One region of the Halobacillus sp. ABH2_015 genome, then DNA from elsewhere that is predicted to be linked to it. Evidence: a T-box and tRNA genes for the amino acid it is inferred to sense, from the RefSeq annotation. Region 1 holds a T-box; the other holds one or more tRNA genes.
The links. A T-box is a leader RNA that pairs with one kind of tRNA and senses whether it is charged. The one in region 1 lies ahead of ACXAD6_RS12330 (valine--tRNA ligase), so its partner is inferred to be a tRNA-Val.

Region 1 (15,297 bases):
ACCTCCGATTTATCAGAGGTCTGTGCTGCCGGCAGCACGTGAAGGCATTCGAAGCGTTTATCTGTAATCAGTGCCTGTTTCGTTTTACAGCGCCCTTTTACGACATCCACAATGTCATAGATAATCCGGTTCTCGAGCCCCATCACAACATCTAAATTCCTGAGACCGATATCAGTATCAACTAAGCAGACTTTTTTGTCCTGCAAGGCCAAAGCGGTCCCCAGATTGGCAGTTGTAGTCGTTTTTCCGACGCCTCCCTTTCCAGAGGTAATGACAATCGCTTCACCCATTGATCATTCTCCTTTCAAAACTTACGAGATTCGGTCTCTTCTTTACAACTTCCTGTAACCGATCAATACGAATCTTCTGAAAGTCCTTATCAATAAACCCGCATTCCATATACACGCCCTCAGACTCATAGTCCGGGGATCGGCTGAGCTGATCGGCAATTCTCAGCTGACTGGGCTGCATATAAGCAGCCGCAATCACAGCAGCCGTATCCCCTTCACAACCGGCGTGGGCAATCCCTTTCAGACGCCCCATGACGAAGATGTTTCCCGTGGCATTCACCTGGCCGCCCGGATTGACATCTCCGACAAGAAGCAGATCACCCTTCACGTCCACGACCTGTCCTGAACGGACGGTTCTGGCTACGGGGGTAATTTCAGTGTTTTCTTTCCAATCCAACGCTTCCTTTTTTGTCAAAACGTCCGATTCGATTTTATCTACAACGAGCTTCTGTTTTTCACGGACAACGGCAGACAGTTCTTCTTTCTGCTCTTCTGTCAAGTAGCGGTTTCCGACTTGAATAATGACCCGGATCATCGGCTCATCTTCCGTGACTCCATTCATGGACAGCTTATCCTGCAGATCCCGGAGGAGCCGATCGAATGAACACTGGTCATCCAATTTCAAGATCAATCCATCTCTCGTTCCTTTAATCATGATTCTCTGACCATTCGCCGACATTGGCAATCACCTCAAGACCTTAGACATTCACTACACTAAACGTTACTGATTTCTTCCGACCAATCATATGCCCTCTCCTTCACGAGCGGATAAAGCAGGGTGAAAAAGATCATATTCGCCGCCAGTGTAGGCAGCAGACGAAGCAGACCATAGTCCACCCAGCTGATTGACGTAATCTGAACGAACGAATACACGATATAAAGAAGGACATCCGCCAGTATGAGGCCGATGACTGCAAGTAAAAAAGCGGCCGGGAAATTGGCATGAACCAATTTTTTCAACCCGTGAACCACATAAATAATCAGGGTGTAGGTGATCATGTACACCCCGAGCACCCCTGTGTATACGACATCAATCAACAAGCCGAAGAGAAGACCGTACCAGACCGCGTGGTACGTATGATCCTTATCGTAAAAAATCGCGATGATAAACAAAAAGATCAATATCCAGTGAGGGGTGATCAGGAGATCCGAATAGACAAGCTTCGCAGGAAGCAGGCTCATTGCCATCCCCTGCATCACAAGAAGGAAAAGGCAGAAAAGCGGGATGACATACCGGCTCATGATTCATCCCCCTCCGCTTCACTGCTTGTATCGATCGTTTCCACTGAACGATCCACCACCATCACGTGGTTGATGTCGAATAAATCAGCAAACGGTTCCACGTACGCGGTTTTTGTCAGACCATACTGATCATTCACCACTTCCTCGACCGTACCAATTCTCAGGTTACTTGGAAAGACACCTCCAAGCCCTGAGGATATAACCGTGTCCCCGGCTTCCAGCTCCTCATCAAGCTTGATGCCTTCAAGGAGAAGACGACCCGATTCATCATCATAACCTTCGATCAACCCGAAGGCTTCTTCCTTATCTTCCCGGACCACCCAGGAGGAAATCTTATTGGAGCGGTCAAATCCGCTCAGCAGCAGTACTGTGGAATGGAAGGCTCCCGCCGATTTAACTTTTCCGACGAGACCGTCACTCGTCATGACCGCCATGTCCTTTTCCACACCATCTTCCCCGCCTTTGTTGATGGTCATCTGCTCAAACCATCGATCCGAGCTTCGGGCGATGACTGTCGCCTGAATCGAGGAATAATCGCTGAGCCCCTCAGACTTCCCGAGGGTATCCTGAAGTTCGTCCACTTCTTTGGTAAGACGCTGATTCTCCTGAATTACACCTTTATATTCAGACAGGCGTGTTTTCAGCACCTGGTTCTGCTCGTATACGTTGAACATGTCCTGTACGTTCTCAACCGTCGTATCTACGAAGCTGACCGGCTTATGAAAAATCGTCTGCATCCATCCGACCGAATCCTGAAGGAATTTTTCAGGTGTGCTGAGAGAATCCCGATCACGGATGGAAAATCCAATTAACGTGACAAGTACTATGAAACCAAGCAATACAATCATCAGTCTTTTTCTGCGGAATAAAGAAGGCATAACCTATTCGTTTACTCCATGTTCGCCCGGCTGGCCACATTGGGCTGTGAGCGGAAGTGATGGATGTATTCCAGGGATTTCCCTGTTCCGATGGCTACGCAGTCAAGCGGTTCGTCCGCTATAAAGACCGGCATATTGGTTTCGTCGCTGATGACTGTATCGATGTTTTTAAGCAGAGCGCCGCCTCCTGTCAGGACAATGCCGCGTTCCATAATGTCCGCAGCAAGTTCAGGCGGGGTTTTCTCCAATGTGTTTTTCACCGTTTCTATAATCGAATCGACCGTATCTTTCATGGCTTCATAAATTTCATCGTTCTTAATCGTAATCGTTTTTGGAAGACCGCTCAAAAGGTCGCGGCCGCGGATATCCATTTCCTCGATATCCTTGACTTCACCGGCGCCGCCAAGCTCCATTTTTACGTCTTCGGCTGTACGCTCACCGATCATCAAGTTATATTTTTTACGCACATGCTGGATGATGTTGTCATCCATTTCGTCCCCGGCTACACGGATGGACTGGCTCGTCACAATCCCGCCTAGGGAAATGATGGCTACTTCCGTCGTTCCGCCGCCGATGTCGACAACCATGCTTCCTGTCGGCTCCCAAACCGGCAGGCCTGCCCCGATAGCCGCAGCAAACGGCTCCGCAATCGGATAGGCTTCCTTGGCACCGGCCTGTTTCGTTGCATCTACAACAGCTCTTTCCTCCACCATGGTAATCCCGGACGGTACACAGACCATAACGTTCGGTTTGCTTGCGAACGAAGAACGGTTTTTCAACGCCTTTTTAATGTAATACTTCATCATCTGCGCCGTCGTATCATAATCAGCAATGACCCCGTCCTTCATCGGGCGGATCACGTTTATGTATCCGGGTGTCCTTCCAATCATATTCCGCGCATCATTTCCTACAGCTTCAATCTCTCCAGTTTGAGAGTTTTTGGCTACGACAGAAGGCTCCCTGACGATAACCCCTTTATTTTTCAAAAATACAAGTGTATTCGCTGTACCCAGGTCAATCCCGAGGTCTTGAGAGAATCCAAAAATCCCCAATACTATCTTCCTTTCTAAGAGCCCGCTTTCCTCAGGCGGGGGTGAGAGATCCCCAAAATTGTCTGATTAGAAGAAGCGCCGATTTATAAGAAGATCCTATAAATGGCGCTCATCTTTTTCATCTATTCAATTATACGAAAAAACTACAAAAATAGATAGTGGTACAACAATCCCTATTAAACTTTTTCCAGAAACATACGAAAGCCTTTGGTAAGACCACGAAAAGAAAGCGCGACCATTCATAGATAGCCTTTTTCTTTCAGGCTGATGAATGTACGGTCACCAATAACAATGTGGTCAAGCAGTTCGATGCCGATCATTTTCCCGCATTCTTTCAGTCGCTGGGTGACCTGGATATCTTCCTGGGACGGTGTAGGGTCTCCGGAGGGATGGTTGTGGGCACAGATAATCGAGGCTGCGGAACGTTTCACCGCTTCTTTGTATACTTCTCTAGGGTGGACGATGGATGCATTTAGACTCCCAATGAAGATGGTCTGCCTGTGAAGCACCTGGTTCTTTGTATTTAAGAACAAGCAGATGAAATGCTCCTGCTTTAAATCACGCATTTCCTCCATTATAAAATCCGCTCCGTCTTCAGGACTCCGGATCATATAGCGTTCCGCCGGCTTCATTTTGTGCATCCGTTTCCCAAGTTCAACCGCCGCCAGAAGCTGCACTGCTTTGGCGGCTCCAATGCCCTTGATGGCCGTAAGCTCCTCAATGGCCGCATCCTTTAGCAGGGTCATCCCTTCAAAATGAACGAGGAGACGATTGGAAAGCTCCATCACGGACTCTTGTTTCGTTCCGCTCCCCAGAAGGATGGCGAGGAGCTCCTGGTTGGACAAGTGGGACGGTCCCAGTTCAATCAACCTCTCACGCGGGCGGTCCTGCTTTGGAACATCTTTAATCATTACGTTTGGCGTTGTCAAAAATTCACACCCTTTCTCAATCCTCCCCAGGGAATAAGCTGTTAATGGATGAAGATGCCAAACGCTCTCAACTCCCGGATGACACGGGCGATGGGGAGGCCGACAACGTTGTAATAATCCCCTTTGATTTCCTCGACGAACAGGCCGCCCTTTCCCTGAATCCCATACCCGCCCGCTTTATCCCAGGGCTCTTCCGTGTTCAGGTAGTGATCAATCTCCTCGTCCGTCAACGTATAAAAACTTACATCCGTCCCCGTTGTAAAGGTCCGTTTCTCCTTCAGGGTCCGCAGGCATACAGCTGTGTACACTTGATGCGTCCGTCCACTCATCCTTTCCAGCATACGACGGGCTTCACTGGTATCAGCAGGCTTACCTAAAAGGTCTCCGTCTATGGATACGACGGTATCTGAAGTCAGCAGCACCTCTTCCTCATTCAATTGGACAGCCGCGCTTTTTTGTTCCGCCAGAAAAGCGGCTGCTTCCTCGGCAGACATGACATGCTCCAGCGTTTCATCAGTATAGGAGGGGCGGATAAGCGGGGAAGCCCCCGCCATTTCCAGCAAGGCTTTCCGACGGGGGGATTGAGAGCCGAGCACAAGCGTCTTCATCACAACAAACATCCTTTCTATCCATGGGGTTACATGTATCATACTAAAAATAACCGGAAATGCAGATGACCGAAACATCCGCCTTTTCGAATTCCCGGATATGAAAAAAGGAAGGGCTGCGTGAGCAAACTTCCTTTTTCCACTCTTCTTTTACAATGAACCGCTTATTCCAGGGATTTTGCGACTTTCAGCCAGTTCAGGTTGTTCTCATCCTGTGACTCCCAGTTTATAAGGGCCTGGCCAAGGGCGGATTCTTCGCCGGCCGCTTTGGCGATTTCCTTCCGTTGGGACTCATCGATTGAACCGAGGGTGTGGGTTTTCATTCCTTCCTGCAGCGCCGGAGGAAGCTCTTTTTCAATGGTCACGACCCACGGTTTCACATAGGTTTCGATACTTTTAGACTTCATCTCTTCTGCCATGTAAGCAGCCTCCTGCTTGGAAGAAGCACTTCCGACAAACAGAAAATACTGCCCATCCCGCTTCCAAATGACTGACGAGATGGACTGGGCGTTCAAACGGCTCTGCCACTCGCCGGCTTTTCCCTCTGTAGAAAAAGCACCGGCCTGGACAATGTATGTATCCAGCGTGGCTGCCGCACTGGCCGGCAGTTGGTTTTCAGACCCGCCTTCTGCCCCCTGTACCTCTCCGGCCGGTGCTTCAGGAGAATGAAGAGTTTCTGTCCCTGCCGTGGTGACATCCGTCAAGGAAACAAACATCCGCAGCAGCACGAAACCAATCCCCAGACTGAGCAGGAGGGCAATCACTGCCGTAGCAAGGACCGGCCGGTAGGATCCAGGGATCCGCCACTTCTTTTTCACAGGAAGTGGATAAACAGGAGTGGCCCGCTTATCTTTTTTCTTATCTTGATCCACAGCCGCCGCCTGTTCATTTTGAGTACGGACCACTTCGTTTTTTGAACCGTTCTCAGGCCGGAATGAAATTGAAATTTTCTTTTTTGAATCCATGGTTATCACTCCTGCAACGTTTGTCCCAACCCTATCACAGAAGAAATAAAAACCATGCTTAATTTTGTCGGGGCCGCTTCGACAATTTCAGCTCATTCATAAGCTCCTCTTCTCTCCTTTACCCCTGCAGTTCGTTGTTATTGAAAGCTTTGCACGTAAAATGCCAGTACAGCGTCACCATAATAATAACTGATGACGGCCCCGGCCATGATAAACGGGCCGAAAGGGAAAGGCTGACCGCGGCTGATCACCTTGGCAGCCAGCAGAAATGTACTGATCAAAGTTCCTGCTGTCACAGCCAGGAAGAACGTCAAGAGGGTCAACGGGCCCCCGAAAAACAAACCGAGCACGGCCAGCAGTTTCATATCACCTCCCCCCATCCCTCCGCGGCTCAGAACAATGATTATAAGTACAATTGTAAAGCCGGTACAGGCGCCAAGCAGCGAGGCATACCACGGACTCAGAGGAAAAAACAACCGCAGAACGACAAACGCAAAGGCAAAAAACATTAGAAGCCGGTTGGGAATGATCATACACTTCACGTCGCTGACGGTCACGATGACCGCCAATGAAAGCAGGAGGAGAGCCTCCAATACGTCTACCGACCACCCGAATTGACCATAGGCAGACAGAAACAGGACGCCCGTGATCAGCTCTACGGCCGGGTAAACCAGAGAAATGCGTGTTTGACAATGGCGGCACTTCCCTTTGGCGAGCGTGTAGGAAGCGAGAGGAATTAAGTCTCTGGCATGCAGCGTCGTCGAACAAACCGGGCAGGCAGATCTTGATAGGATAAACGGAGTGTTTTGAGGCAGCCGCACCCCAACCACATGAAAGAAAGAGCCTAAGATGGTTCCAGCGAGGAAAAAGTAGAAAGAGAAAAGGATATACATACGCGGATCTCCTTTTTGAAGAAATGAAAAGCTGTTAAAAAAGGAGAGAAGGGAGTTTGATCAGGCGGTGGGTTCAAAAGCAGAGGATCATAAAAATTATAGCCCACATCCCCCGGTTTGTCTCAAGAAAATAAAAAGCCAGTCCAATAAATTTTTATTGGACTGGCTGCATCAAATCTTTATATCCCGCAACTTTGTTTCTCCCTCTCTGTTTCGCTCCGACGTACATCGCCCTGTCCGCCTGACGAATCAAGTCGAGGGGTTCCTCACACGGGTCAGGATAGGAGGCCGCACCGATACTTGCGGTGACTTGTACGGAAACAGGCCCCTCTTGTTTCAAAATATGTTCAACTACGGTAAACGGAGCCTCCGTTATGACCTCTTGGATGTGAAGGGCGAAAGCAAGAGCCGCTTTTTCGTCGAATCCAGGCAGAAGAAAAACAAACTCTTCTCCTCCGTAACGCGCCAGTGTCATGCCCTCCCCGGCTGCTTCCTTTAGACGACCGGCGAGTTCAATCAAAATTTCATTTCCGCTTTCGTGCCCATACGTGTCGTTCACCTTTTTGAAGTGATCAATATCCAGGAGGATCAGCGAAACCGGTTCCCGTCCATCTTCCTCATGCTTTAGGAACGACTGCTTCATAAAATCATCGAAGTAGCGGTAATTGTAAACGCCTGTCAGCGCACAGCGCTCACTTTCCGCTTTCGTTTTCTCATAGTGACGTGCATTCTCAATGGCTACACCGAGATAGTTGGCCAAAATGGACAATATGAGAAGCTGAAACTGCAAAAACGCCCGTTTTTGGTTTGAATATACCGTAATCACACCAACCGTCTCGTTATTCCGGACGACCGGAACGGATAAGACACTTTCCGAAGCGTCGGGTATATAAGGACTTTCCAGCGTTCTCCATTCAGTCCGCTTTTTGTAGTAGGCCCCTTTTCCAGCCTGGAGCGTATGCCCACTCACACTCTCCCCTTTTTGCAAGGTAACCGGAGGAAATTTCAACGTGCCCGACCGGTCGAAAAAACGGATCAGTTTCAAACGGCCCCTTTCCTTCACATCAAACACATACAAATGATCCAGCGGAAGAAGGTCCGACATGTGATCGACAAATATGTTCAGCACCTCTGTCACGCTTAGCTCGCCTGTCAATTCATGGCCGATCCGGCTCGCCCGTTTCAAATACTCATTCACCTGACTGCTGTTATGATACATCATCAGCATGCCTGATATGAACACAAAAGGAATACCAACAAAGAAAATCCCACTGATTCCAAATGGGAGGAAAACAACGAAGAGGACAAAACCGATCGGCAGCACAAGCCCCGCTGTCATTACATCCCATAACAACCCTTGATCCAGCCATTTGAACGGCCGTTTATACAGCCATTTGGAGATGGCCGATAGAAAAAGCTGGTTCAACACAATCTGGGAGACGGCATAGGAAACGATAGGAAAAAGGTCATGAAATTCATCCACAGCCTCAGGACCATGTCCGCCGCCGAGCCCTTCATAAAGGAGTGCGGAAAAAACAGAGATCATCAGAAACATAAGCTGGTTGATGGGAATTCTGTACATCGTATGCCTGCTCAGCCTCACTTTGATGAGCAGCGCCCCTAAAGCAATTTGAGAAATGACGATTTCTGCAAACAGCCCGTAATGGAGAAATACGGCGAAAGCTACTCCCTGTGTAAAAAACACCGGGTGGTCTCCGATCCGCAATGGAAACAAAGCCACAATGACCGTAAGCAGCGCAAATATCACCAGGTTGATCCGGCTTCCGGAGACCGCCGGCGTTTCCAAGTTGTAGATCAGTACAAGGCCCAGGGGCCAGATGACCGCCCAGACCAGCCAGACACCAATAATTTTTTCTTTGGACATCGTATCACCTCTGCCTGTAAACGCCGTTCATTATAGTATATTTTACCATATAATATAGAAAAATTTTCTATAAATTCCCACTTTTACAAGCATTACTTAAGAAATGCCCGTACGATAGAGATGAAATAAAGCGAACCGGAGATGACAATAACGTCCTCCTCCCCCGCTTCTGCCATTGCTTCCCGGACTGCCTGCTTATAATCCGCAAAAGCTTCGGTATGGGCCACAGGAGAAAATTCCTGCAAAGCCTCTGAAGATAATGCTCTTGGAAAATCAAAGGTGGTGACATAAAGGTGATCTGTCACTTCCTTCAGCTTCCCTAACATTTTCTCCACCGGTTTATCTTCCAAAGCTGCATAAACCAACAGAATGCGACGGTCTGAATAGTGGCGCATCACTGTTTCCACAAGAGCATCGGTGCCTTCTTCATTATGCGCCCCGTCCACGATCGTCAACGGACAGCAACGGAGCGTTTCAAATCTTGCCGGCCAGAACGTTTTCTCAATGGCTATTCCATACTGTTCCGCTTCCAAAGGCACGCCCCGCTCTCTTAACACCTCCGCTGCCTGGATCGCAAGCGAAGCATTGGTCACCTGATGGGGCCCGAGCAGAGAGCTTTTCCAAACAGGAGAGGTGAAAGGTGGACTCATAAAACGGAAAGTTTCCCTGCCATCACCACTTGCCAGATGATCTGCGTGAAAGTCCTCCCCGTATCTGTACATACGGGCTCCGCACTCTTCCGCTTTTGCGGCAATGACATCAACCGCATCCTGCTGGGAAGCACCAGTGACGAGCGGGACTCCCTGCTTGATGATCCCGGCTTTTTCGCCGGCAATCTCACGGATCGTAGAGCCGAGGATGTTCATATGATCATGACCGACGTTCGTAATAACACTCAAGACAGGATGAATGATATTCGTAGAGTCATACGTCCCGCCAAGCCCTGTTTCCATCAGGACAAAGTCCAGGTCCATCCGTGAAAAATGCAGAAGAGCTGCAGCCGTAATCACTTCAAATTCCGTCGGTTCTCCGAGCGGGGTCTGCTTCAGCTGCTCCGACAATGGACGAATCTGCTCGACAACCTCTGCGAGCTCACGGTCCGCAATCGGACGGCCATCCACACTGATCCGCTCATTGAACGTTTCAATATACGGAGAGGTAAAAGTCCCCACCGCTAAACCCTGTCCCTGCAGAATATGCCTTAAGAAAGAAACTGTCGATCCCTTGCCGTTCGTGCCTGCTATATGAACGGCGGATATCTTCTGTTCTGGATGATCCAGACGCTTCATCATCCATTCCATCCGTTTCAAGCCCGGTTTGATTTTGAATTTTTCCCTGGCGTGTATCCATTGCACCGCTTCTTCGTAATTCATAAGTCTTCCCTCTCTTTAAAAAGAGGAGAGTATTCCGTAGAATACCCTCCTTCTCCTCTTAGGCTTTCAGTTCTTTAATACGCGCTTCGACTTTCGTACGTTTATCAAGATAGTCGGTTTCTTTCTTCCGCTCTTCCTCAACCACGTGCTCAGGGGCTTTACTTACGAAACCTTCATTGGAAAGTTTCTTCTGCACGCGGGTCACTTCCTGATCCCATTTCTTCCACTCGTTTTCAAGACGCTTGATCTCATCCTCGATATTGATGAGGCCTGCGAGCGGCAGGTAAAGTTCCGCACCCGTAACGACGGCAGACATCGCTTTTTCCGGAGCCTGCAGATCGGTGGCAATCGTCAGTTCACTCGGGTTGCAGAATCTCTCTAAATAAGAGCGGTTCTTCTCGAGCTCCTGAACAACATCCTCATCCTTCGCCTGGATCAGAAGCTGAATCTGCTTGGACATCGGTGTGTCTACTTCGGCACGGATGTTACGAACGGAACGGATGATGGAAACGAGACGATCCATTTCAGCAACCGCCTGTTCATTATGGAAATCTTCTTTTACGACAGGCCAGGATGCCTGGGTAATGGATTCCCCTTCATGAGGAAGGTGCTGCCAGATTTCCTCTGTAATGAACGGCATGAATGGATGAAGCATTCTCATTGTCTGATCCAGCGTATAAGCCAGAATCGAACGGGTGGTATGAATACGCTGCTCATCTTCCCCGTACAATGGAAGTTTCGCCATTTCAATATACCAGTCACAGAAATCATCCCAGATGAAGTTATACAAGTGACGTCCGGCTTCCCCGAATTCGTATTTATCAATGTTGGTCGTTACCTGCTCGATCGTCTGGTTGAGTCGTGTGAGAATCCATTGATCCGCAACGGATTTTTCTCCGGATAGATCGATATCCTCAAATTTCAACCCGCCCATGTTCATCAGAGCAAAACGGGAGGCATTCCAGATTTTGTTTGCGAAGTTCCATGTAGACTCCACCTTTTCCCAGTGGAATCGCAGGTCCTGACCTGGAGATGATCCGGTGGACAAGAAGTAACGAAGCGAATCCGCCCCGTATTTCTCTATGACATCCATTGGATCGACGCCGTTTCCTAAGGATTTACTCATTTTACGGCCGTCTGCATCGCGGACAAGACCGTGAATAAGAACATCTTTGAACGGACGCTCGCCGGTGAATTCAAGAGACTGGAAGATCATCCGGCTTACCCAGAACCCGATGATGTCATAGCCGGTTACGAGAACGTTGGTCGGGAAATAGCGCTTATAGTCACTGCTTCCTTCATCCGGCCAGCCCATCGTTGAAAACGGCCAGAGGGCGGAAGAGAACCACGTATCCAGGACATCATCATCCTGCTTCCAGTTTTCAGGGTCTTTCGGCGCTTCTTTGCCTACGTGAATTTCGCCGGTCTCTTTATGGTACCAGGCCGGAATACGATGGCCCCACCACAATTGTCTGGAAATACACCAGTCACGGGTGTTCTCCATCCAATGCAGATATGGTTTTTCAAAACGGTCCGGAACAAACTGAACGGCTTCGTCTCCGTTTTGAAGGTCGACGGAGGCATCCGCCAGCGGCTTCATATCAACAAACCATTGTGTGGAAAGATAAGGCTCGACTACAGCCCCGCTTCTTTCGGAGTGACCGACGGAATGCATATGATCTTCTATTTCAAACAGGGCGCCCTGCTCCTGAAGATCTTTGACAATCTGCTTGCGGCATTCAAAACGGTCCATCCCTTTGTACGCCCCGGCATTTTCATTCATCGTACCGTCTTCATTCATGACCAGCACACGCTCAAGATCGTGGCGGTTCCCGATTTCAAAGTCATTCGGATCGTGAGCCGGCGTAATCTTCACAGCACCTGAACCAAATTCCATGTCGACGTAGTCATCAGCGACAATTTCAATTTCTCTTCCCACAATAGGAAGAACCGCTTTTTTACCAATCAGATGCTTGTAGCGCTCATCTTCCGGGTGAACCGCAATGGCGGTATCCCCAAGCATCGTCTCCGGACGGGTCGTAGCAATTTCGATGGACCCTTCTTCATCCTTCAGCGGGTAGCGCATATGATAAAACGCTCCTTGGACATCCTTATACTCGACTTCGATGTCCGATAAAGCCGTCTGTGTAGCCGGATCCCAGTTGATGATGTATTCCCCTCGGTAAATCAAGCCTTTTTCATATAAAGTAACGAATACTTCCTTAACAGCGTCGGAAAGACCTTCATCAAGCGTGAACCGTTCGCGGGAATAATCTAGGCCGAGGCCGAGCTTTTCCCACTGCGCGCGGATGAACTTCGCATATTCATGCTTCCATTCCCATGCTTTATCAAGGAATTTCTCACGGCCGAGGTCGTGTCGTGAAACCCCCTGTTCACGAAGTTTGGCATCCACCTTCGCCTGTGTAGCGATTCCGGCATGGTCCATCCCGGGCAGCCACAGGACATCATAGCCCTGCATCCGCTTCACACGGGATAAAATATCCTGCAGGGTCGTATCCCATGCGTGGCCGAGGTGAAGCTTTCCTGTAACGTTCGGCGGGGGAATAACAATGGTATACGGTTCTTTGTCCGTATCTCCTTCGGCTTCAAAAAATTTCCCATCCACCCAGTAGTGGTACCGGTCCTTTTCGACAGCGGCCGGATCATATTTGGTTGGCATTGAAAGATCCTGTTCACTCATTTCTGATCTTCCTCCTTTAATTGTTATCAGTCATTACACTCTGCAAGGGGTTTACCAGCCGGGAAAATAAAAAAACCCTTTCATCCAGTAAAAGGACGAAAGGGTTTGATTTCCGTGGTACCACCTTATTTCACAGGAGAGACTCCTGCACACTCACAATCATAACGGCTTCGAACCGGCTTCTCCTACTCATGTTCAAAGAAGCTGCATCAAGGGCGACTTTCATAATCAGGGTTCATGGAAAACTTCCACCATTCGTTTTCCTCTCTGGAAGAAATGATTACGTACTACTCCCTATCTAAGCATTTCACGTATAAAGACTATATTACATATTGTATATAGAACATACGTCTTTAGTCAACTGTCTGACAAAAAATATGCAGAAGCCCGCAGACAGGGCCTGCGGGCTTCTATATTTAAGAAACGAGGTGTACAGATGAGCCGAATGTACCGCTACCGGCTGCCACCATGGTGTAAAACGTGGTTGATTGTCATTGAAACCTCGCTGCTTCCGATTGTGATTTTCCAGGCTTTACGTACCATTTTCTGGCCGACGACCTTCGATATTTTCCTTCTCGGACTCGTCATCGGTCTGTGGCTGGCTTTTAAATACAAATGGATTTAATCAGGAATATACACAATCTGTCCAGGGGCTACATCCTCATCACAGCTGTTCACACGCTCCAGCTGTCTGACTGGAACATCATACTTCTCAGCGATGGAAGTCAAAGTCTCCTCCCCCTGGGCAATATACATTTTCATCCGGGTATACGTATCCTCACGGTTCGGGAACAAGTGCTTGAAAATTTGTTTGATGCCATCCATCCCACCAGGGGGCGCCTCCGATTCACTGGACTCTGAGGACTCCTCCACACTGACCTCTCCCCAGTCTGACGTACTGTCGGGAGAAGCCTGGATGTCATGGACAGCTTCCTGCTCTGTTCCAAAAAATTCAGGAAAGCTCTGTGATTTCTTGTAAAACCAACGTCCGTCATCGTTCTGTTCCTGTTCCTCTTGTTCCTGTCCGTTCATCCGGAATACAGGGGCTTCTTTTTCGGGAACCGCCCGCTCGGCTTCCGGCGTTTCCTCCTTGAAGTTGACAGGTCCCGCCTGGACAGGCTCATCGAACGCATCGTCATTGGCCGCTTCATTCCGGGCTTCCTCGACTCCGTTAATCGTGATTTGTGCGTGAAGGCGGAGCTGACGGTCAGCCGGCAGTTCATAATCAAACGTCTCAATGTCAATCAGCACATCATCCAAATTGGAAACACGCTCCAATGGGACCCGAATCTCTACTGGAAAAGCGTGGGAAAAGACGTAGACACCATCATCCTGCGCTTCGACACTATCCATCACCCTTGCTCCCGAAGCTCCCGCAGGCTCCGCTTCGGATTGAGGGCCCGTTGGAATATATTCACCGCCGAGATCAACGGTCCCCTTCAGGCAGACTTCATCTCCGCGGTCTTCAATCGTAATATCTGGCTCTAAAGAAATACCAATCAGCTCTCTTACACCCTGTCCTTCCTGAAACCATATCGATTCATCCAGATAAAAGGAAAATACATTTTGTTTATTCGGCAATCCAGAGTCCCTCCCTAAGGTATTCCTGTTCTCTACTAACACCTTATGCGGAAGATATCGTTATATACATGAATGGGAGGAATCGCCGTAAAACATCCTGCTATCCACCGGTATTCTCCCCCAAAAAAACAGGCAGCCGATGATAACGGCTGCCTGTTTTCTAAAAGGGGCGTTCAGTTAAGTGTTGAAAATACTTTGTTGACTGCCTCAATCGTTTGTTCAATGTCTGCTTCCGTGTGCTTCACGGAAAGGAACATTCCTTCAAATTGGGAAGGTGGAAGATAGACACCTTCCTGAATCATGCCCTGATAGTATCTCTTGAACATATCCAGGTCTGATTGATTAGCCGTTTCAAAGTTATAGACAGGTTCGTTGGTAAAGAAGAAACCGACCATGGAACCTGCGCGGTTGACGGTAAGCGGAATGTCATAGGTTTCGGCCGCCTTTTTATAACCCTCAATCAGCTGATCCACACGTTCACTGATGGAAGCATAGGCTTCCTCTGTCATCGCAGATATCGTCTGATACCCGGCCGTCATGGCTAGCGGGTTCCCTGATAACGTCCCTGCCTGGTAGATATCACCAACCGGCGCGACACGTTCCATGATTTCGCGCTTCCCACCATAGGCACCGACAGGAAGTCCGCCGCCGATCACCTTACCGAGACAGGTCATATCCGGAGTGACACCGAAATGGCCCTGAGCACTGTGGTAGCCGACACGGAAGCCCGTCATAACTTCATCAAAGATCAGAACCGTCCCATTGTCTTCGGTCAGCTGGCGAAGCTCCTGGAGGAAGCTTTCCTTCGGAGGGACCACACCCATGTTTCCGGATACCGGCTCAATAATGACCGCCGCCAGGTCATCCCCGTACTCTTCAAAGACATATTGGACACTTTTC
Region 2 (15,297 bases), 1.4 Mb from region 1:
CACGAGGGAAAGCTAGCGGAAGTGGATCTGCACCAATTTTAACCATTTGTACATAGGGGGTTACGCATCATGAAGAAAAAGAAGGCCGTACAACCGGAACAGCATCAAGAACGACAGCCTGGTTACGAGTATGACATGAAGCCGCTGCCGGAGTATGCAGATGAGACCTATAAAGGAAGTGGAAAACTGGCGGGTAAAACCGCCGTGATCACCGGAGGAGACAGTGGGATCGGCCGAGCGGTCAGCCTGCTTTTTGCCAAGGAAGGCGCTGATGTAGCTGTCCTTTATCTGGATGAGCATGAAGATGCAGCCATTACGAAGAGCTTAATCGAGAAAGAAGGCAGGCGCTGCGAGCTGTATCACGGGGATATCGGTGGACCGGAGTTTTGCGAAACCATTGTCGAACAAGTAGTAAAGACATTTAAAACCATAGATATTCTTGTCAACAATGCAGCCGTTCAATATCCGCAGACAAGTGTGCTCGATATTTCCAATGAACAGCTTCTGGAAACATTCCGCGTCAATTTCTTTTCCTACGTTTATATGACGAAAGCGGTCCTGCCTCATATGAAGAAGGGATCCTGTATCATCAACTCTTCTTCGGTGACAGCTTACAAAGGGAACGATCAGCTCATCGATTATGCATCAACCAAAGGTGCCATCACCTCTTTCACACGTTCCCTCGCCGGATCCCTGATCGATCAGGAGATACGTGTGAACGGCGTGGCCCCCGGGCCGATCTGGACGCCGCTGATCCCAGCTAGTTTTGACAAGAAAAAAGTGGCGGAATTCGGTTCGGACAATCCCATGGGCCGTCCAGGCCAGCCGAGGGAAGCGGCCCCCGCCTATGTCTATCTGGCCTCCAGTGATTCCAGCTATGTCACAGGTCAGATGCTTCATGTAAACGGAGGAATTCCTGTCAACGGATAAAAAAGCTGCGGAAGCGGCTTTTTTTTCGTTCATCGATCGCCGTTTAACCGACTAACGGAGTGGTCGACGTGTTATAATTATCCATAATTGTATGGGAAGGATGGTGTCGCTTATGGCCCGAACCAGTTTCTGTCATTGTTTCAGCAATCAAGAAGACCTCGCTCAAGGTACAGCATCCACCCGGACCTATCTTGCCTTCTGTGTAGTAACCGGCAGGGAAGGTGCCATTGAGTTCAGCTTTCAGACGACCTATATCGATCAAAGCAAAGAACCCCCATTTGCTACATTCTACGGGGTGTCCAGCGAATGGGAAGAGGATGCCGACTCACCAAAAAAACTGCGGATCCACAGCCGCTCTCCGCTCACAGATGACGGGCAGACCCCGTGCGAAAAACCTTTTCTACGATCACAGGAACTCTTTTACTCGTACACCGTCAATCTGGATCTACATAAACTGAAAGCCTACCAGAAAAATCCCGATACTTATCTGACAACGATTCATTCGAAGGTGTTGTATGAGGAGTTAAAGGCGGTGTATACCGGCATCTTTAAAACAGCGCCTGTCGATACGGAGCATGATCATTTTATGCTTTTAGTGGATTGAAACAAAAAAAAGGATGGGTCCGGTCATTTTAAACGCTGGTTGATCCGGTCCAATCCTTCCACTTTCGCTTTCTCCACGTTCAATTCTCTTTTCAAAAGCACATTCTCTGCCGTCATCCCGGCCAGGATCGATATGCCAATCAATGTCCGCAGCAGGCCCGGTTCCGGTACAAGGTATGTGACTGCAAAAACCGCTGCTGCAGCGCCAATTAAAAAATCGGCTAAAAACCCGAGATAAATGCCCTTTGGACGTCTCCGCCTTCTTGGGAAAACCAAAACCTTTCCGTTTCTCATCAAATGAGCCACAACGCCTGTCATCCCTCCGATACAACCGGCAATCAGGAGCGTGTCCACATTATTGATCCCCCTAAACTTAAAAAAGCGGCCGCTGGAAGATATTTAGAAACATAAGAACTATGCACTAATCATCCACCAAAGCGGGCCGCCTCGATAAGTCTTTTATTGTATAAACGAAAAGTTACTATAATGAACATGCTACCTTCAGTGTACAACATTCCAAAAAGAAAATAAATACTTATTTTCAATTTTGTTCTTCAAATAACAATAAATGTAATTTTAAGTTTTTTTCACATCCAGTAAGTGTTGGATTTCTGCTTCATAGTAATCCACTTCTTTTTTGGAAGTAGCCTCCATCATACCCTGCAGCAAGGGTTCATAGTTTTTCTTCTCCATTTTGTCTGTAGATTGAAATACGGCTCTGCTCTCCTCATAGTGATCCAGAAATAATTGAAGCTTCATGTAATAGTACCGGGTTTCCTCCAATGAAACGGCTTCTCTGAAAGCATCCAGCAAATCATCGAATTCTTCATCTTTTTTCTTTTTCCCCATATCCTGCCTGCCGCACCTCCTGAAGAGATTTGTTAAAGAATTAATTTCTATTTATTACCCATTATACAAGAATATGTAACGGCTCACGTTAGAGAATCCGAATTTCTTCTATAAAAAAAGAAATGATACAGCCTCTCCTTGACGAGAAACTGTACCATTTCAGCACGTGGGTTTGTATGATTCCGATTGGGCTCGAACCAACGACCTCCACCCTGTCAAGGTGGCGCTCTCCCAGCTGAGCTACGGAATCAAAATAATAATGGGTATTTCCTGGTGACAAGTAATAATATACTACGGAAAAATCGGAGTGTCAATATAGTGTGAAGATTTTTTTAAAGGTTTGTAAATATGCACGAGGAAGGCTTCCCATCAAAGGTTTTTCAATAAGGTCCGGATCGCCGCTGAGCGGTCCATGCCATTCTCTTTTGCATAACTCTCCAGCTTCTTGTAGGATTCTTCATCCAAACGCACATGCAGGGATCGGGTCAGTTTATCCTCGGTCTTCTTTCGCGGGCGCCCACGCTTGATGTGCCGCTTTCCATCCTCATCCATCCATACATCAAGGGTGACTTCCCCTTCTTTTTCAATTACCTCGGCACCGTTGTTTTCTTCCCACAACTGCTGAGCCCTTTCCTTGTAACCGGTCATCTGCCGGATATCTTCTTCAGGGAGACCAGCATGTGCCGCCTTTTCCCTGAACTTATGTTTCAAAAATTCCTCCAGTTCTTCATAAGAAGAAAACGTCAACTGCTTCATAATCTCCGTCCTTTCCATCTCTGTCCATTATGCCGGAATTCTTAATGAAATGAAACAGCTTTAAACTTTTTTGTGGCACAAAAAACATTCATCTAGTATACTGGGATTGTTACTTTTTGTAGCACAAAAATGAAAGGCAGGAGATCCTATGTATATCGAATCGAAATATATAACCGTTAAGGAAGGGTACACAGAGCAGCTGGTTTCCCGCTTCAATCAGCCGCTTCCTATAGAAGACATGGAGGGATTCCAAGGAATGTCCATTGCTGTAGAGAAAGCCCGTAAAGGAGAACAGATGGTCATCATCACTACAAGATTCGCCTCCAAGGAAGATTATAAAGCGTGGAAAAAAAGCGATGCCCACGTGCAGGGCCACAAAACAAAACAAAAGCCTGATTTTGTTCTGAACACCTCTCTTGGCCTTTACGAAGAGATACTGAGTAAATAAAATAAAGAACCTCTATGTCGGCCAACATAGAGGTTCTTTGTTTATAATAAGGTCTCTCTTTCCTTATCCGGGAGGCTTCTTCCCTGTTTTCAATTCGATATGGATGATTTATGACGATTTCAAGGAAAGCGTGACGGGCTTTCTGTTTTGTAGGTTTTGTATATTTCGTTCATAATAGAAAAAGAACAATCATACAGAAGGCAGGTTTTTCACATGAATAACAGCAAACGATGGATTGATCTAAGAGACAGTTTTCTTTTTCTTCCCGCCATTTACAGCGTGATTTCCATATTGAGCGTTGTGATCTCCATTCTTCTTGATGAATGGATCGTATCCAATTGGAAGGACGCCCTTCCCGGTTTCCTCCTAACAGGCAGCTCAGTGGCTCAAACACTGTACGGATCGCTCGTCACCTCCATCTTAACGATGACAACCATCAGTTTCTCCACCATTATGGTTGTCCTTACAACCTATACCACTCAATTCTCTCCCAGGACACTTCAGGACTTTATGAAAAGCCGGATCACCCAGCACGTGTTGGGGGTCTTCTCCTTCGGCTTCATCTTTTCCCTGCTGCAGTTGTTCCTGCTTGGGAAGGATTCCGGATCCGGATTCATCAGTCCGTTTTTAACCGTTTTCGTATCCATCGTCTGCCTGGCTTTCTTTATCATTTTCATTCACCACTCTTCCCGTTTCATCAAAGTGAACAATTTAATCGGCACCATTCGCCAGAGCACGTCTGATTTGATCAACGGAACCTTTTCAGAGAAAAATTACGACCGTTACACCGAATGGGATCACGAGGAAATTGAAAGACGAAAGAATTCAGAGAAAAGAGTCATTGCGACAGGGGAATCCGGATATATCCAGAGTGTCAATTACTCTTCCTTGATTCAATGGGCGGAGAAAAATGACCTTTTATTGGAGACCACCTTTTCCATGGGGGAATACATTCAGAAAGAAATGCCCCTGTTCTATTACTGGGTAGAATCAGAGCAGGAGAACCTCACACCAGAAGAAGCAAGAGATTTTGTCGTGATCGGCAACGAGCGGGTCGACATTCAGGATATAGAATTTTCACTGCAGAAGCTTGTGGAAATCGCCGTGCGCGCCATTTCCCCAAGTCTCAATGATCCTCATACGGCCACGAACTGCATCAACCGGATCGGCTCCCTCCTCGTTGAGCTCGCCGATGTATATGAGCCGATCCGATATTACCCGGACGATAATGACCACCTCCGTCTTATCGCAGAGCCGGTACCTTTTAGTGAATACTTGTATAAATGCTTCTATCAAATCCGCATTTACGGACACCATGATGTGTCCGTCATGAACTCCGTGATGGAAGTATTGTACAAACTGGCATTCATACAAAAGGAGAAAGTCCAGGACGACGTGTGGAGATTCGGCCGTTACATTATTAAGGCTGTTGATGTAGAGAATATGGACGAGCTTGATTTTGAGCGGTTTAACCATCAGGCACAGAAACTGGCCGATGCGTGTGGGACAACCATTTCCTTGAAGAGCGATGATGCTTCATAACCTATGTACCAAATAAAGAGAACCGTCCATATTCCGGACGGTTCTCTTTTGTGTATTAATCGCTGCCGGATATGATCATATCGTCTTCCATCTCGGCAAGAAGGGTGGCAGGTGACACTTTATCACCTTTCTTAATATGAAGCTTTTTCAGGCTGCCGCTGATGCCCACCGCTACCTCTGACTCTGTCCCGTCCCGCTTAATAACAAAAAGGGGTTCCCATTCATAGACATACTCCCCGTTCTGAACGAGGACTTCGGTCACTTCTCCATAACACGGGGAAATGATTTTTTCGGGCCGCATGGTTCATTCCTCCTGTTCTCACCACGCCCGGTCCAGCTCAGGGCGTTTGAAACAGCATATGTGGGAGAAGAGGACAAGATGACTGGAAAATAAAAAAGAAGTGACGCAGCCTCTCCCTGGATGAGAAACTGCGCCACTCCGGCACTTTGTATGATGATTCCGATTGGGCTCGAACCAACGACCTCCACCCTGTCAAGGTGGCGCTCTCCCAGCTGAGCTACGGAATCTTATGTAGAAATTTGTCGTTTTTTGCTGACAAAGATTAATATACTATGGATCACAATTGAAGTCAACATGATTCGACAAACTTTTTTACAAACCTTCCTCCTCCCTCCATCATTTGGGTTATTGATCTGTTCCACTTTTTCAACAATTCTATGATAAAATAAGAAGTGCAACGTTTACATCGAATTTTAAGCGGGAAATTTTCATATACTTCCGTGCTGTAAGGAGGTGGTCTATTTATGGGTAGAGACGGATCCATGACCGAGTACACCATAAACAGTCAGTACTTAGACGAAGAAATGACCCTTCGTGTGTATACGCCGAACAACTTCTCTCCTCTATACAAGTACCATTTCTGTATCATGCAGGATGGAAACGATTATTACTCCATGGGGCGCGCTGCCACTCTGAGCGATAAGCTCCACAGGGAGGAACGTATGGAACGGACGATTTTCATTGGTATACATTACAAGGATAAATACGACCGCAGGGAGAAATACCATCCTGACGGCCCGAGACAGGGAGACTACGTCAGCTTCCTCATCAGGGAGGTCGTCCCATTTCTTGATGAACAGCTGCCCGGGTATAATATGGGGAGAGGCCGGACACTGGCCGGGGATTCCCTTGCCGGAACCCTTGCCTTAATGACAGCTGTTAAATTCCCGAATATCTTCGGAAATGTCATCATGCAGAGTCCTTATGTCGATGATCACGTCCTGGAAGTCGTCGACACAGGGCGGCAGCTTTCTTCATTAACCATCGATCACACCATCGGTCTGGAGGAAACGGACGTGGAGACGACAACCGGTGAGCGGATGGATTTTCTTGAACCAAATCGAAAGCTGCGGGATCTTCTACAGGAAAAGCCGGTCTCCTATACGTACCATGAGCTGGATGGCGGTCATACTTGGGGATCCTGGCAGAAGGATTTTGAACGGGCTTTATTGAACATATTTAGTGGTGAATAAACGTTTTAAAATGGGACAATCAGGAGGTTAGTTCAATGAAATACGGAATAGCAGTGTTTCCATCAAAAAAAGTACAAGATGTAGCGAATTCTTACCGCAAGCGATATGACCCTCATTACGCGCTGATTCCTCCTCACATTACGATGAAAGAGGCGTTTGAAGCGGAGGAAGATCAGATTGAAAGTGAAATCATCCCCCAGCTGAGGGAAATTGCCAAGAACACAGAGCCATTCTCCTACGGGGTGTACAAGGTAAGTTCCTTCTCTCCCGTAACCAACACCATCTACCTGAAGATTGAACCATCCGATGAAATTTTTGATTTGAATGATAAACTTTACACTGGTGTACTGCCGGAAGAAAAAGATTTCTCCTTCGTTCCGCACATCACGATTGCTCAGAAGCTTTCAGACGAGGAATTTTCCGATGTATACGGCAGCCTCACTATGCTTAAATTCGATCTGCAGGATCAGGTCGATCGTTTCCAGCTTCTTTACCAACTTGAAAACGGCGCATGGAGTGTCTATGAGACATTCCGCCTTGGCAGAGGGTGAAGCTCGTGGATATCCGGCAGGTCAGAAACAAACAGCAGCTGGACGATGCCTACACAGTGAGAAAAATCGTCTTTGTACAAGAACAGCAGGTACCTGAAGAACTTGAAATCGATGAGCATGATGAAGCGTCCCTTCATTTCACCGGGTATGAGAACGACAAACCGGTAGCCGCCGCCCGTCTCCGGTTTGTCCACGGATACGGGAAGCTTGAGCGCATTTGTGTTCTGAAAGAGAAACGCGGCCATTCCTACGGCAGACAGATGATTGAACAGCTGGAAGCCGCCGTGCGTGACTATGGGTATGACAAAGCCAAGCTTAATGCTCAAACCCAGGCGGAAGCCTTTTATGAAGCCCTCGGTTATGTCACGATTTCAGACAAATTCATGGATGCCGGCATCCCACATGTCACGATGGTCAAAGAATTGAATGAATAACCAGCTCCCGCCTATGGAAAGGCGGGAGTTTTTTCGTTTATATTCCACCCCTTTTGTCTACAATGAGGCATAGAAGAACGAAAAAGAAGGATCGTGACGCTTCAATGGAATATATACAAATTACGGTGGAGACTCTTTTCGGGTTTGCCGCGCTGTTTGTCATGACTAAGGTACTGGGTAAATCCCAGATTACTCAAATTACAGCTTTTGATTTCATCTCCGCCCTTGTACTTGGAGAGCTTGTAGGAAATGCCCTTTACGATCCTGACGTCGGTATTCCCGACATCGGCTTTGCCATTATACTGTGGAGCATCCTTATTTACACAACAGAGATGATCACGGAAAAGTTTAAAGGATCCCGGCAGCTTCTTGAGGGAAGCCCATCCCTCGTAATTTATCAGGGAAGGATTGACCGAGAGCAGCTCAAAAAAAATAAGCTGGATATCAACCAGCTTCAACACCTTCTCCGCTCCAAGGATGTCTTCTCGATCAGGGATGTGCAGTATGCTGTTTTGGAAACGGATGGAACCATTTCTGTGTTGAAAAACTCCCATTCTCAGAACGTCAGCCGAAAGGATTTGAACCTCCCTCCTCTTCCCGTCCCGCTTCCCCGTACCATCATCAGTGACGGGGAGGTCATCTGGGATAACCTGAAGGAAGCCGGGCTTGATGAAAATTGGCTGCATCATCAGCTGAAAGCCCAGGATTACGAGACACCAGAGGCCGTACTGTATGCAGAGTTCCAGGATGGTGACCAAACCTTGTTTGTCATCGGCTTATAGCCGAAAACACCCACTTATGATCAACCAGACGATCTTGAATCACTTCTGCTTTTTTCAAGGTTACGGCATAAGCGGTTACAGCCGTCCGATATAAGAGCCACTGCCCGAGCGCAGGCGCCTGCACATCCCACTTCGTACACAGAATGGAAATCAGCTCTTCGTGCGTCACCTCTCCTGTCGACTCCACTGCCGACTGGACAGCATCGAGGATACGCTGATGGTAGACGATATTTTGACGGATCGTTTCAGAGGGATCTTGTTCGAATGACCCGTGGCCGGGCAATGCCCCGGCACACGGGATAGCCAGAAGACGCTCCAGACTGTGGATGGTTTCTCCGGCATCCACCAGAAACGGGATCCGGTGCTTCTGGAGCGTCTCCAGACTGAAATAACTATCCGCGGCATACAGGACGTCTCCGGCTTTCAATGCAAGCTGATGATGACTGTGGCCCGGGAGCAGAAAAAGTTCGGCTGTGATCCTGCCGAAATCGACTTGTCCTTCATCGACAACCCTGTCAATCCGTACAGGGGGACCTTCAAGAAACTTATTACGGAGTTCTTTAAGCGGAGCAACCCCGCTGAACAGATAGAGCGGCTCCAGCGATGGATTGGAAAGGACCGACGCTTCCAATACGGGGGCAGATGTATGAACGTCATACGTATGCTGTACATAGGAAGCTCCGCCGTAATGATCCGCATGAGCATGGGTGATAAATAGGTGGGTGAGCGGAAGCTGCCGTTTTTCCAGTTCCTTCAGCACCTTTTTAACCGATGACCGATCGATACCTGAATCAATCAGCAGCCCTGTACCGCCTTTATGAATGTAGCCGATATTTACGGATGAATGATCATAGAAACACCAATCATTGATTTGTTTGAACGTCATCGTTACAGCCCCTTCAAGCATTTCTATACAGTTTCGCTGAAGTAGCTGCCTTTTCCTGTTACAGCAGCATAGGTTTTCACGCCGATGTTCTGATGCGCGGGGGATGCCGGCTTATGATCTTCGGCCTCTGCCGCATGGAATCCGGGCGTGGTGATAAACGGACTGTTTTTCTGATAGACAAGGCGGTCCTCTTCTCTCTGCTGCCGACCGGGTCGTTTCGTATCGAGGCTTGCCTTGAAAATTTTATCCACGGCAAAGGACTGCTGGTGCTGATTCACAACTCTTGTCTGGTAATCCTGATACTGGTAATGATTCACAGGCAGAATATATCCCATCCGGAACGCCTCCTTTATCTTCCATTACCCCGAAAACACCGAATTGAACCAGGCCTGTCATTCAAAAAACTTCTCCATCTTCCCTGCATATTTGTTTAGAAATTTTTCTACATCGGTCATCTGTTTGGTGAACCTTTTCTCCCAAGCTCCCAAATCCTTTTCCCACTGCTGGAATTTCTTGTCCGGCTGTTTGATAATGCCTTTATATTTCGACGTTTCCACATCGATTTCCTGCAGGACTTCAAGCAGCGTCTTTGCCTTCTTTTTTTCCTCTTTCCCCGTCACAGGCGGTCTGTCCATGCATACAGAACCGACTGCAGACCTGCGAGAGCAAAGACAAAGACGAGCCACTCCCCGTATGGGACCACCAGATAAAATACGACCATAATGATGGAGGACCAGACACCGACACACCACTGACAGCTCAAACCTTCACCAATAAACCCTTTAGGCTCGACCCACTCTTCTTCCACCCCTTGATCGTTCGTAACCAGCTTCACATTGAAAAACGGACGTCTCATCCACTCCATAATGTAATCACGTACAATCAAGCGGGTCAGACGGAAACTCGCCAGAGCAAGCAGCAAAAATTCTGCGATGGATAACATTTGATATCCCATCCTTTCTAAAGAAGAAAAAAGCCACTACATACATCGTAGTGGCTGCTTACTCAGTTTAGAACCAGCGGAATCCTCCACGACGGTCGGAAGACTCATCATCATGGCGTTTTCTAGAACTTGAACTGCTTTCGTCCGCCCCGGCTTCCCTGCGTTTCCTTCCGAAAAACGGATCCACACGGTCACTGCTTTCATCACGGTCATGACGTCCGCGGTGCTGCGGCTCAATAATGACATTATCAGCTTTAATAACAAGGTCTTTGACATGAATGACCTTTTTCTTCTCAGACATTCCCCTCACTCCTTAATCGAATTCATTGTTACTTTATGGTTTTCAGCTTGGCCGGGTATAGTCGTCCGCCCATACAAGACGAAAAACTTTGGGAATGCCTGAATACGGACAAATGCCCACACCGACAGCGCTGACAGACATATTCTAGTAAAGACAATACGTCAATGCGTATGGAAAGGGGAAAAAACAATGAGCTGTGGTAAAAAATACGATTCAGGCTCCTGTGTTATTGATATCCTAAAAGACATCGTGGATGCTCAGAATGACGTCCTGCACGATTGCACAACGAGCTGTGAACAATCAATCGCAGACCTTCTGGGTGACAGTAACGGAGGATCAGGTTTCGATACAGTACCTGTTATTCTTTACTGTAAAGACGGATGCAAGCCTTTTAAAGGTTACGGTTCAAAACGCAGCGGAGAGCGCTGTAATGTCAAAGGGAGCTTTTTCTTCCGCGTCAAGTCCGTAGACGACGATGGATGTGCGATTCTTGAACTTCTATTCTCTGACCGCAACGGAGACGATGAGGATTCAAGAGACGACGATCCGAAATCACCTGCTGATCAAAGCTGCCGCGACCTTCGCGCTTCAGGGATCTGCATCACGGTGGACTTGAACTGCTTCTGCCACGTTACCTGCCTTCCGGCTGCCAGCACGCTGTAAGAAATCAGAAAAAAACCGCGCAAACAGGCGCGGTTTTTTCTGTTTCAAAAGCCCAGTAGACGAATATCAATAATCGTATCAAAGTCAATCTCCCTCTGAAACGGCCGCTGAAACACCTTCATATGGACTTTACCATCCTGATAATCGGTAATGTACCCTCTGAGCTGATCTTCTTTGGTCGTCACTTCACATTTCATCTTCGGAACATGGGGGGATAATTGAAAAAAGTAATCCACTTTTTCCTCCAGGGAGAGTTCGTGGAATCGCTGCCTGCGCTCCCGGCTGGATACTTGCTTTTCTTCGTTATCCCGATCGTTTTCCACCTCAGGCGTGTCGGTATTCTCCGGAAGTAGTTTTGTTACTTCTTCTGTATGAGCGGCATGGGTTCGGCGCATCCGTGCTTCTTTTTCATATCGTGGTGTTTCTTTTGCAGCGGGCTGTTCAGAACCACGTGACCTTACTGAGCGTTCCGTGCGGAAACTCGTCTGCATAGGAACAACGGCAGGCTTTAGATTTTTCGGCTGAACAATGTAAAGCATCGGCTGCTTGGCAAGACGTTTTTCATCGGCCATGTTCGATCTCTCCTTTTCCAGTCGGTCATCACCTTATGTATATGCCCTGTCTTTCTCCCATGTTCATTTTCGACGATCATCGTGGAAGTTTCCGTATTATTTACACATTCTTTCTCTTGATCCTCATCCTGTTAGGAGTGACACGGCTGTGAAAATGATTTACATGGATCATTGACGGTCGAACATGGAACCCCTCATTTTCATCTCTTCTTTTCATTGCACAAGAAAAAAGAGTGATTTTCTTTGATAAATCAAAGAAAATCACTCTTAATTAGATGGGACACCGTTGATTCCATGACGAGCGTTCGATGGTGACGCCTGTGGGAACAGCGCGATCCGGAGATCCACTTGGTCCAGTGGTCTTCCTCCCCAAGTCAGCTGAGGTCGTGCCCGCGGCAAGCATCCATCGACAAGCGATTCGTGAAAATCAACAACAACCTTTAACCACATCTCTTGATAGGAAGGAGGATTTCAGTGGCCTCATCAAAATGGACGGATTTTTTCTTTAGTAAGCGACAATACTGAATCCGGAGTCAACGTGGATGATTTCCCCTGTCACACCACGGGACAGGTCACTCATCAAGTAGTAGCCGGTATCGCCGACTTCCTCCTGAGTCACCGGTCGGCGCAGTGGAGCACGCTCTTCGATCACTTTCATAATTTCATTGAAATCACCGACACCTTTAGCTGATAATGTCCGGATAGGTCCGGCAGAAATCGCATTCACACGGATGTTGTGCTTCCCTAAGTCATTGGCCAGGTATTTCACGCTGGCATCAAGACTGGCTTTCGCTACACCCATAACGTTGTAGTTTTTTACAACCTGCTCTCCGCCAAGGTACGTCAGCGTAACGATGCTTCCTCCGTCGGTCATCAATGGCTGGGCAGCACGCGCAACAGCCGTCAGTGAGTAGGAACTGATATTGTGGGCTGTTAAAAATCCATCACGGCTTGTGTTCAAAAACTCATCCTTCAGCTCTTCCCTGTTCGCAAAGGCAATACAATGCGCAAGTCCGTGAATCGTTCCGACATCCCGTCCGATTTCTTGAAATGTGTGGATAATCGCTTCGTCGTTTGTCACATCGCACTCATACACCAGTGGTTCTTCCACTCCGTCCAGAGTCGCGGCCAAGTCCTGTACCGACTTTTTAAACCGTTCCGATGCCACGGTGAAAATCAACCGGGCGCCCGCTGCGTGCAGAGAACGTGCAATTCCCCACGCAATACTCCGCTTGTTGGCAACACCCATGACTACATACGTACGTCCTTCTAAAGAAAAGTTCACGCTGATTCCCCTCCTCAATCATTCTCACAAATTAGTATTTGTTATTAGTACCTGCTCCTATTTTAAACGATCCACGTTTGAAAAACAAATCAGGATCCATAAAAAAACCCTAATCATCTAATGATGGGTGTGGTCACTAGTCCCGCATACATAAAAAGCTTGTAGAAAAACACGGAGTTTCTCTACAAGCTCAATGGCTGCTCTAACAAAAGCGGAAGTTCATCATCAGCACCATTCACAGTATTCCAGTTCCATTTTGAGTTCATCCACATACTCGTTGGAACCTGTCACGATTAAGCGGTCCCCGATTTTCAGCTCCGTATCGCCGTGAGGAACGATGGAATCTTTGCCACGGAAGATCCGGACCATGATTACGTCTCCTGTAAAAGGGAACTCCCGGATATGGACGCCGTTATACATGGAATTGTTCATATTGATCTGATAAAGCGCACTATCCTGCTTTGTCAAAATATCAAGCACGTTCGGTGCTTCGATCATCGCTTTCAAAAGAGCCTTCGAGGACAGGAAGACGCTGAAGACACTGATGCCAAGCTCCCTCATCTCTGTAGAAAGCTCAGGAGATTCGACTCGGACAATAATCCGCTCCACACCTTGTTCTTTCGCATATCGGGCGATTTCTGCGTTCCTTTCCTCGTCCCCTGTAGAGGCGACGACAAGGTCCACATCAAAGACACCCAGCTCTTTCATATTCTCGACGTTGTAACCGTCCAGCTCCTTGATATCAAAGCAGTTCCGGCTGATTCGTTCATCGATTTTATCCACTTTCGTATGGTACAAATGCGTTTCATACGCGTTGATATCCAGTTCACGCACAACAGGAAGCGTCATCCGGTTGGATCCGATGAAGGAAACCACCGTTTTATGGTCCTCATCCTCAAAGCGTCCATATACCTTTTTAAAGACGATCGGTGCGACAACGCAGGTCAGGACGGCTACAAGAATAAGCGCCCCTTCCATCTGATCGTCAATCATTCCTTCCCTTTTGCCAATCGCAGCAGCGGCAATAACGAGAGATAAGGTGGACGTCAGGATAAATCCGGATCCGAACACCGTCTTACGGTCATACCATTTCGAAAGGATCAAGGCCGGAACAATTTTGGAAATCAACAGGGCTGCAAACAGCAGCGGAATCAATAACAGGACACGTGTATCCGTAAACAAACTCCAAATATCTATTTCTACACCGACCATGACGAAGAAGATCGGGATTAAGAAGCCATATCCAAAACTGTCGAGCCTTTTGACCATTTCCGGGTTCGGTGAAAGCAGAGATACAAGAGTACCCGCTAAGAAGGCGCCCAGAATGTTTTCCGCACCCACAGTTTCCGATAAAGCAACGAGAAGCAGGATCAATGTAAAGACGGCACGTGTATCGATCTGGATGGTACCTTTAGCCATCGTCTCCACAAAGGATTGATGACGGAACTTTTTCCCGATGTAATAGAAAAGGACACCAGCAGCAAACAAAATAAGCAGAAGCCACGTATTGCCGCCGTTCTCTCCATAAATGGAGACGAATACGGCCAATAGGATCATGGTAACGAGGTCGGCGATTACAGCGATCAGAAGGATCGTCTGACCGATTGTCGTTTTCATCATCTGTGCATCTTTCAAAGTTGGAACAACTACACCAAGGGAGATCGTTGAAATGATCAACGTCATAAGAAAGGCATTGTCTATAAATCCAGCCAGCACGAATACATAGGACAGCGCCAGGGAAATGACGAATATTCCGACAAATACGATGACCGCCACCCATACTGGATTGGGGGCGCCGGTTCCCTGGTTGACCGGTTTCGCACGTTTCTTCTTGCTTGCAAAAATGGAGAAGTCTATTTCAAGACCACTCAGGAACATAAGAAAAATGAACCCCAGGGTCGATAGTATTTCAAGCCAGCTTCCCTGTTCAACAAGGTCAAATCCACTTTGACCTATAATCAAACCTACGATGATTTCTGCTACTACCACCGGAATCATATTCAGTTTAAACCGGTGGAGTAGGATGGGAGTAATAAATGCTGCAATTATGACAATAACCAGTGAAGTTACTGAAGCACCATGTTCCATACTCGCCCTCCTTCCTTCATATCAAAAAATTCATAAAGGCTGTTGCCATACCGAAGTAAATCAGAATGGAAATCAAGTCATTCACTGTTGTGATGAATGGCCCTGAGGCAACAGCGGGGTCAATGTTCAAACGATGCATGATAAGGGGGACGAGAGATCCTGCGAGCGTT

Region 2: it encodes a tRNA-Val, which carries the amino acid that the T-box ahead of ACXAD6_RS12330 (valine--tRNA ligase) is inferred to sense. The anticodon was not compared.

What each region holds. Positions count from the first base shown of each region.
Region 1 is NZ_JBSWUG010000002.1:2,300,015-2,315,311, forward strand. It holds gene minD (septum site-determining protein MinD) at 1-290, opposite strand, end outside; gene minC (septum site-determining protein MinC) at 283-969, opposite strand; gene mreD (rod shape-determining protein MreD) at 1,005-1,532, opposite strand; gene mreC (rod shape-determining protein MreC) at 1,529-2,410, opposite strand; gene ACXAD6_RS12295 (rod shape-determining protein) at 2,422-3,462, opposite strand; gene radC (RadC family protein) at 3,702-4,373, opposite strand; gene ACXAD6_RS12305 (Maf family protein) at 4,433-4,999, opposite strand; gene ACXAD6_RS12310 (SPOR domain-containing protein) at 5,164-5,964, opposite strand; gene ACXAD6_RS12315 (prepilin peptidase) at 6,102-6,857, opposite strand; gene ACXAD6_RS12320 (sensor domain-containing diguanylate cyclase) at 7,012-8,742, opposite strand; gene ACXAD6_RS12325 (bifunctional folylpolyglutamate synthase/dihydrofolate synthase) at 8,835-10,115, opposite strand; gene ACXAD6_RS12330 (valine--tRNA ligase) at 10,174-12,816, opposite strand; T-box leader at 12,905-13,126, opposite strand; gene ACXAD6_RS12335 (hypothetical protein) at 13,253-13,441, shown strand; gene ACXAD6_RS12340 (LysM peptidoglycan-binding domain-containing protein) at 13,438-14,397, opposite strand; gene hemL (glutamate-1-semialdehyde 2,1-aminomutase) at 14,571-15,297, opposite strand, start outside.
Region 2 is NZ_JBSWUG010000002.1:944,535-959,831, reverse strand. It holds gene ACXAD6_RS04965 (SDR family oxidoreductase) at 70-930, shown strand; gene ACXAD6_RS04960 (hypothetical protein) at 1,043-1,534, shown strand; gene ACXAD6_RS04955 (DUF4257 domain-containing protein) at 1,558-1,887, opposite strand; gene ACXAD6_RS04950 (hypothetical protein) at 2,110-2,382, opposite strand; tRNA gene ACXAD6_RS04945 (tRNA-Val) at 2,560-2,632, opposite strand; gene ACXAD6_RS04940 (ribbon-helix-helix protein, CopG family) at 2,752-3,156, opposite strand; gene ACXAD6_RS04935 (antibiotic biosynthesis monooxygenase) at 3,287-3,586, shown strand; gene ACXAD6_RS04930 (DUF2254 domain-containing protein) at 3,800-5,128, shown strand; gene ACXAD6_RS04925 (biotin/lipoyl-containing protein) at 5,184-5,429, opposite strand; tRNA gene ACXAD6_RS04920 (tRNA-Val) at 5,584-5,656, opposite strand; gene ACXAD6_RS04915 (alpha/beta hydrolase) at 5,894-6,622, shown strand; gene ACXAD6_RS04910 (YjcG family protein) at 6,658-7,173, shown strand; gene ACXAD6_RS04905 (GNAT family N-acetyltransferase) at 7,179-7,607, shown strand; gene ACXAD6_RS04900 (DUF421 domain-containing protein) at 7,712-8,389, shown strand; gene ACXAD6_RS04895 (MBL fold metallo-hydrolase) at 8,376-9,275, opposite strand; gene ACXAD6_RS04890 (hypothetical protein) at 9,299-9,610, opposite strand; gene ACXAD6_RS04885 (hypothetical protein) at 9,668-9,910, opposite strand; gene ACXAD6_RS04880 (DUF1360 domain-containing protein) at 9,892-10,230, opposite strand; gene ACXAD6_RS04875 (hypothetical protein) at 10,286-10,519, opposite strand; gene ACXAD6_RS04870 (CotY/CotZ family spore coat protein) at 10,709-11,182, shown strand; gene ACXAD6_RS04865 (CotO family spore coat protein) at 11,227-11,754, opposite strand; gene fabI (enoyl-ACP reductase FabI) at 12,260-13,039, opposite strand; gene ACXAD6_RS04855 (monovalent cation:proton antiporter family protein) at 13,265-15,127, opposite strand; gene mgtE (magnesium transporter) at 15,144-15,297, opposite strand, start outside.